One region of the Streptomyces sp. PTL18 genome, then DNA from elsewhere that is predicted to be linked to it. Evidence: riboswitches for the same ligand, from Rfam matches in the RefSeq annotation. Region 1 holds a riboswitch; the other holds the start of a gene.
The links. Region 1 has a riboswitch for glycine ahead of gcvP (aminomethyl-transferring glycine dehydrogenase). Riboswitches for the same ligand answer to the same signal wherever they lie in the genome.

Region 1 (3,400 bases):
GGGAGGCCAAGTCGGTGTCCGTCGAGGACACGTACGACGTCGACATCCACGACCGGCTGCGGATCGGTCTGGAGGTGCAGCGGCTGGCGGACCGGTGTGTGCGCAGACTGCGGGACGCCGGGTTGTCGGGACGGACCATCGTGCTGAAGGTGCGGCGGTACGACTTCTCCACCCTGACCCGGTCCGAGACCCTGCGGGGGCCCACGGACGATCCCGCGGTGGTGCGGGAGGCGGCGGCGCGGCTGCTCGACTCCGTGGACACCACCGGCGGGGTGCGGCTGCTGGGGGTGGGGGTCGGCGGACTCGCCGACTACACACAGGAGGACCTGTTCGCGCAGGCCCACCTGGCGGCGGGGGAGCCCGCGGCGGAGGAGCGGCCGGACGCGGCGGACCCCCTCGCCGAAGAGCCGGCATCGTCACCCGAGCGGGTCTGGCTCGCGGGGCATGACGTCCGTCACGCCGAGTACGGGCCGGGGTGGGTCCAGGGCAGTGGGCTGGGCAGGGTGACCGTACGGTTCGAGACACCGCAGTCGGAGCCGGGCCGGGTCCGCACGTTCAGCGTCGACGACCCTCAGCTGGAGCCGGCCGACCCGCTGCCGCTCGTCCCCGAGGTCCCCGGTACCGCCGGGGCACCCGGCCCCGCAGACACCGGTGCCCGACACCGTTGAGCGGGCACGGACATCTGCCCGCGGGGCCGTCACGTCTCGTCCGACCCCGCCAGATGGCCGAAGTCGCGGTCCGGGGGCGGTGGTGCGGACACGTCCAGGCCGTAGTGGTGGTAGAGCTGCAGCTCCTGTTCGGGGGACAGGTGGCGGCCGACGCCGAAGTCGGGGGCCTCCTTGATCAGGGAGCGTTCGAAGGGGACGTACAGTGAACCCTCGACCAGCTCGCTGGGCTCCAGGGGGACGAACGCGTCCCTGCCGAACAAGCCCGTTCGTATGGCCGCCCACTCCGGTACACCCGTCGCGTCGTCGAGGTACACCTCGTCGATCGTGCCGATCTTGTGGCCGTTGCGGTCGAACGCCTTGCGGCCGATCAGATTCCGCGGATCGATGTCGGTCTGCACGGTCCCTCCAATTGGTCGCAACGCATCCGTAAGCACTACGAAAGAGCAGATTCAGGGAGGCGGCCACTTGAGGGTCTTCCCGCACCGGCTGTCGACTCGTCCTCGCTGGTAGTCTGGCAAGCGGCCGTTGACCCCGTGCGGGAGAGTCCTCCGGAGTGATCCGGAGGCGCCGAAGGAGCAAATCCTCCCCGGAATCTCTCAGGCCCAGGTACCGCACGGACGAGGTCACTCTGGAAAGCAGAGCGGGTGTCGACGGCTTCCGCTCTCACCGACGGTGAAAGCCGGCCCGCCTTCGGGCGGACCGGTGAAGCTCTCAGGTCGAGATGACAGAGGGGGAGGCCGTCGGGGTACCCGCGCCGTGGTGCCCCTCGAAGGTCGCGTCAGACCAGGAGGCCTCCGCAATGACCGCCCAGCGCATTCCGCTCTCCGAGCTCGAACAGGGCACTCCGTTCGAGTACCGCCACATCGGCCCCGATCAGGAGGCGCGGGCCAAGATGCTCGCGCAGGTCGGCTACGGCTCGCTCGACGAGCTCACCGCCGCCGCGGTGCCCGATGTGATCAAGAACGCCGATGCCCTGGACCTGCCGGGTGCGCGCACCGAGGCCGAGGTGCTGGCCGAGCTGCGCTCCCTCGCCGGCCGCAACAAGGTCCTGGACTCCATGATCGGTCTCGGGTACCACGGCACCTTCACGCCACCGGTCATCCTGCGCAACGTCATGGAGAACCCGGCCTGGTACACCGCCTACACGCCGTACCAGCCGGAGATCTCCCAGGGCCGGCTCGAGGCGCTGCTCAACTTCCAGACCATGGTCGCCGACCTCACGGGCCTGCCGACCTCGGGCGCGTCCCTGCTCGACGAGGGCACCGCCGCCGCCGAGGCCATGGCGCTGTCCCGGCGCATGGGCAAGAACAAGAGGGGCCTGTTCCTGGTCGACGCGGACGCGCTGCCCCAGACCATCGCCGTGATCCGGACCCGAGCCGAGCCCACCGGTGTCGAGGTCGTCGTCGCCGACCTCAGCGACGGCATCCCCGCCGAGGTCGCCGAGCGGGAGATCAACGGCGTACTGATCCAGTACCCGGGCGCCTCGGGTGCCGTACGCGACATCAAGCCCCTCATCGACCGGGCCCACCGGCTGGGCGCCCTGGTCACCGTCGCCGCCGATCTGCTCGCGCTCACGCTGCTGACGTCTCCCGGTGAGCTGGGCGCCGACATCGCCGTGGGCACCACGCAGCGCTTCGGCGTCCCGATGGGCTTCGGCGGCCCGCACGCGGGTTACATGGCGGTCCACGAGAAGTTCGCCCGCAGCCTGCCCGGCCGGCTCGTGGGAGTCTCCGTGGACGCCGACGGCCACAAGGCGTACCGGCTCGCCCTGCAGACGCGCGAGCAGCACATCCGCCGCGAGAAGGCGACCAGCAACATCTGCACCGCTCAGGTGCTGCTCGCCGTGATGGCCGGGATGTACGCCGTCTACCACGGGCCCGAGGGCCTGCGGAACATCGCCCGGCGCACCCACCGGTACGCCGCGGTCCTCGCAGCGGGCCTGACGGCCGGCGGGGTCGAGGTCGTCCACGGCGCCTACTTCGACACCGTCACCGTCCGTGTCCCGGGGCGGGCCGCGGACATCGTCGCCGCCGCCCGGGACCAGGGCGTCAACCTGCGCCTCGTCGACGCCGACCACGTCTCGGCCGCCTGCGACGAGACCACCGGCCGGGCCCAGCTGCGCGCGGTGTGGAACGCCTTCGGCGTCGGGGGCGACATCGACGCGCTGGACGCGACCGCCGAGGAGGCGCTCCCGCAGCACCTGCTGCGCACCGACGACTACCTCACCCACCCGGTCTTCCACCAGCACCGCTCCGAGACCGCGATGCTGCGCTACCTGCGCAGGCTGGCCGACCGCGACTACGCGCTCGACCGCGGCATGATCCCGCTGGGCTCCTGCACCATGAAGCTCAACGCGACCACCGAGATGGAGCCGGTGACCTGGCCGGAGTTCGGTCAGCTGCACCCCTTCGCGCCCGCCGAGCAGGCCCAGGGCTACCTCACGCTCATCCGCGAGCTGGAGGAACGTCTCGCCGAGGCCACCGGTTACGACAAGGTCTCCCTCCAGCCCAACGCCGGCTCCCAGGGCGAGCTGGCCGGTCTGCTGGCCGTGCGCGGCTACCACCGCGCCAACGGCGACGACCAGCGGACCGTCTGCCTCATCCCCTCCTCCGCGCACGGCACCAACGCCGCCAGCGCCGTCATGGCGGGGATGAAGGTCGTCGTCGTGAAGACCGCCGAGGACGGCGAGATCGACGTCGAGGACCTGCGGGCCAAGATCGAGCAGTACCGCG
Region 2 (3,400 bases), on a different contig from region 1:
GGACAGCAGGTCGGCCGGCTCCTCGGACACGCGTACCTTGAACAGCCAGCCGCCCTCGAAGGGCTCGGAGTTCACCAGCGACGGGTCGTTGACCACGTCCTCGTTGACCTCCGTGACCTCGCCGCCGACCGGGGAGTAGAGGTCGCTGACCGACTTGGTCGACTCCAGCTCACCGCAGGTCTCGCCCGCGGTCACCGTGTCACCGACCTCCGGGAGCTGGACGAACACGACATCGCCGAGCGCGTTGGCCGCGTGCTCCGTGATGCCGACCGTCGCGACGCCGTCCTCGGCGTCCGACAGCCACTCGTGCTCCTTGCTGTAGCGCAGCTGCTGGGGGTTGCTCATGGCCTGAATTCTCCTGTACGCGGGGGAGTGGTGGTGAAGGGAGTGCTGCTGGAGACGTGCGCGAGCACGGCGGGGGCGCGCGCGGTCACGTCACCTGCCCGTCGAGTGCCTACTTCTGGCGCTTGTAGAACGGCAGCGCCACGACCTCGTGCGGCTCGTGGCTGCCCCGGATGTCCACCCCGACCCCGGGGGTGCCCGGCGCCGAGTGCGCGGCGTCGACGTACGCCATCGCGATCGGCCTGCCCAGCGTGGGGGAGGGCGCCCCGGAGGTGACCTCGCCGATCACCTCGCCGCCCGCGACGACCGGGTACCCGGCGCGCGGAACGCGACGGCCCTCGGCGACCAGGCCGACGAGGACGCGCGGCGGGTTCTCCCGGGCACGGGACGCGGCTGCCTCCAGCGCGGCACGCCCTACGAAGTCGCCCTCCTTCTCGAACTTCACCACCCGGCCGAGCCCGGCGTCGAAGGGCGTCAGCGCGGTGCCCAGCTCGTGCCCGTACAGCGGCATGCCCGCCTCCAGGCGCAGGGTGTCCCGGCAGGACAGCCCGCAGGGGGCCAGGCCGACGGGCGCGCCCGCCTCGGTCAGCGCCTGCCACAGCTTCTCGGCGTGCTCGGGCGCGACGAACAGTTCGAAGCCGTCCTCGCCGGTGTAGCCGGTGCGCGCGATGAGGGCGGGGACGCCCGCGACCGTGCCGGGAAGGCCGGCGTAGTACTTCAGGCCGTCCAGCTCGGCGTCGGTGAGCGACTTCAGGATGCCGGGGGACTGGGGGCCCTGGACGGCGATCAGCGCATAGGCGTCCCGGTCGTCGCGCACCGCGGCGGCGAAGCCCGCGGCCCGCTCGGTCAGCGCGTCCAGCACCACCTGGGCGTTGGAGGCGTTGGCGACGACCATGTACTCGGTGTCGGCGAGCCGGTAGACGATCAGGTCGTCCAGGATGCCGCCGTCCTCCTGGCAGATCATGGTGTAGCGGGCGCGGCCCACACGGACGGAGGCGATGTCGCCGACGAGCGCGTGGTTGAGGAACCGGTCCGCCTCCGGCCCGGTCACCGTGATCTCGCCCATGTGCGAGAGGTCGAACAGCCCTGCCCTGGTACGGACGGCGACGTGCTCGTCGCGCTCGGAGCCGTACCTGAGGGGCATGTCCCAGCCGGCGAAGTCGGTCATCGTCGCGCCGAGCGAACGATGCAGGGCATCGAGCGCGGTACGGCGCAGGGGGCTACTGCTCATCGGTTGTGCTCCCAAGACGTGGGGTCCCCCCACGCGAGCGCAGCCGGGCATGGGGGAGGCGAGGACGGTCCTCCCCATCTGTCATCGGAACCTGAGAGGTTCGCCGTGATCGCCCGCGCGGCGGGGCGTCACGGCTTGCACCTTGGGTGGAGCCACCGGGAGGCGGCCCGCTTTCCAGATGTGCCTCGCCCGCGCGGTATCGGGGCCTGAGAGATTCAAGGGAGGGACTTGCTCCTTCGGCGCCCGGGCCCACGTACGCAAGCCGTACGTCCCCGGAACTCTCCCGCGCGGATTCAAGCGGCCGGTATGCAGTTGGCGCGCACATCATTGCACGCCGCGCCCGATCCCGGCAGGGCGGCACTTGTAACCGGCTTGTGGCCGTACGCGAACGCCACCACGAGAATCGTCCATTACCTTCTCTTTACGCTCGGTGGGGACGGGACTTCCTGACCGCAAGGGAGGACGATCACGGTGAACAGGACGACGGCGTACGCCACCACGGGCATCGCGGTACCCCGGCAGCCCGTCGCCCCGGCCCGGGAGGCCGGCGCGCCGGCGCCGGCGCCGGTGGTCCGCGACCTGCGCGACCGCAGGGGCCGCAGCCCGTACGGGCTCACCTTCGGCGCCCACGACCTCGTCGTGGTCACCGGCCTGCCCGGCAGCGGCAAGTCCACCCTTATGCGGCGCGCGGTGGCCGGCGCCCGCATCGACTCCCAGGACACCCGCGACCGCTGGGACGCGCGTGTGGCCCGCTTCCTGCCGTACGCGGTGTACCGGCCCCTGGTCCGCCTCGCCCACTACGCGGCCCTGCGAAGCGCCGTGCGCGCCGGCACCGGGGTCGTCGTGCACGACTGCGGCACCCAGACCTGGGTGCGCACCTGGCTGGTCCGCGCGGCCGGGCGCCGCGGCGGCACGCTCCACCTGCTCCTGCTCGACGTCACCCCCGACACGGCCCTGGACGGCCAGCGCGAGCGGGGCCGGGGCGTCTCCCGGTACGCCTTCCTGCGCCACCGCCGCGCCACCCGCCGGCTGCTGGGCTCCGTCGAGCGGGGCCTGCTTCCGAAGGGCTGCGGTTCGGCGGTCCTGCTCGACCGGGACGCGGCGGACGTGCTGCGCCGGATCGACTTCGCGGTCCGGGCGGAAGGAGCGGAATGAATCGCGCTGCCCGCACACCCGTTAGCCTTTTCGCCACACCAGTGGTAATCGGCAGGCGGTAGGCAGATGGACTTCCCGGCGGACCTTCCCGCGGACTTCCCCGCACAGGCGCACCCCCATCCGCACGGCGGATGGCCGGGCAACGAGCTGGAGGAGGTGCTCTCCGCCTCGCTCGGCATCCCCTCGGCGGGCGGCCGGATCGTCGAGGTGCTCGGCCGCAGCCACCTGTGGGTGCCGCTGCCGAACGGCGGAGGCCCGCACAGCGGCCCCCTCGACCTGCCCACGGCGGAGATCGAGGGTCAGGCGTACGTCCCGGTGTTCAGTTCGGAGGAGCAGTTCCGCCACGTCGCCGGCGGCCACATGGCGTACACCATCGCGCCCGCCGTCGAGTTCGCCCGCGGGCTGCCCCCGCAGGTCGGCATCGTGGTCAACCCGGGCGGTGTGGTGGGGATACCCCTGCCTCCGGAGGCGGTGGCCGAGCTGTGCCGCGTCGGACGCACCCCGCTGGACGGCCCCACGACCGGTGGCCGCGTCCGCCTGTTCGAACCCGACTGGCAGGACGACCCCGTGGACTTCCTCGCCGCCGCGTCCGCCGAGTTCACGGCGGCCGGCGTGGTCCTCACGGCACGCCGCTGTCTCGCCACCGTCGAGACGGCCGACCCGGTGATGTTC

Region 2: linked by a shared signal. The riboswitch ahead of gcvT (glycine cleavage system aminomethyltransferase GcvT) and the one ahead of gcvP (aminomethyl-transferring glycine dehydrogenase) in region 1 are both predicted to bind glycine.

What each region holds. Positions count from the first base shown of each region.
Region 1 is NZ_JCAJZO010000017.1:145,603-149,002, reverse strand. It holds gene AC5WS8_RS27585 (DNA polymerase IV) at 1-668, shown strand, start outside; gene AC5WS8_RS27580 (PRC-barrel domain-containing protein) at 698-1,066, opposite strand; glycine riboswitch at 1,195-1,290, shown strand; gene gcvP (aminomethyl-transferring glycine dehydrogenase) at 1,468-3,400, shown strand, end outside.
Region 2 is NZ_JCAJZO010000023.1:60,846-64,245, reverse strand. It holds gene gcvH (glycine cleavage system protein GcvH) at 1-345, opposite strand, end outside; gene gcvT (glycine cleavage system aminomethyltransferase GcvT) at 455-1,573, opposite strand; glycine riboswitch at 1,642-1,757, opposite strand; glycine riboswitch at 1,758-1,869, opposite strand; gene AC5WS8_RS31220 (AAA family ATPase) at 2,039-2,728, shown strand; gene AC5WS8_RS31215 (enhanced serine sensitivity protein SseB) at 2,795-3,400, shown strand, end outside.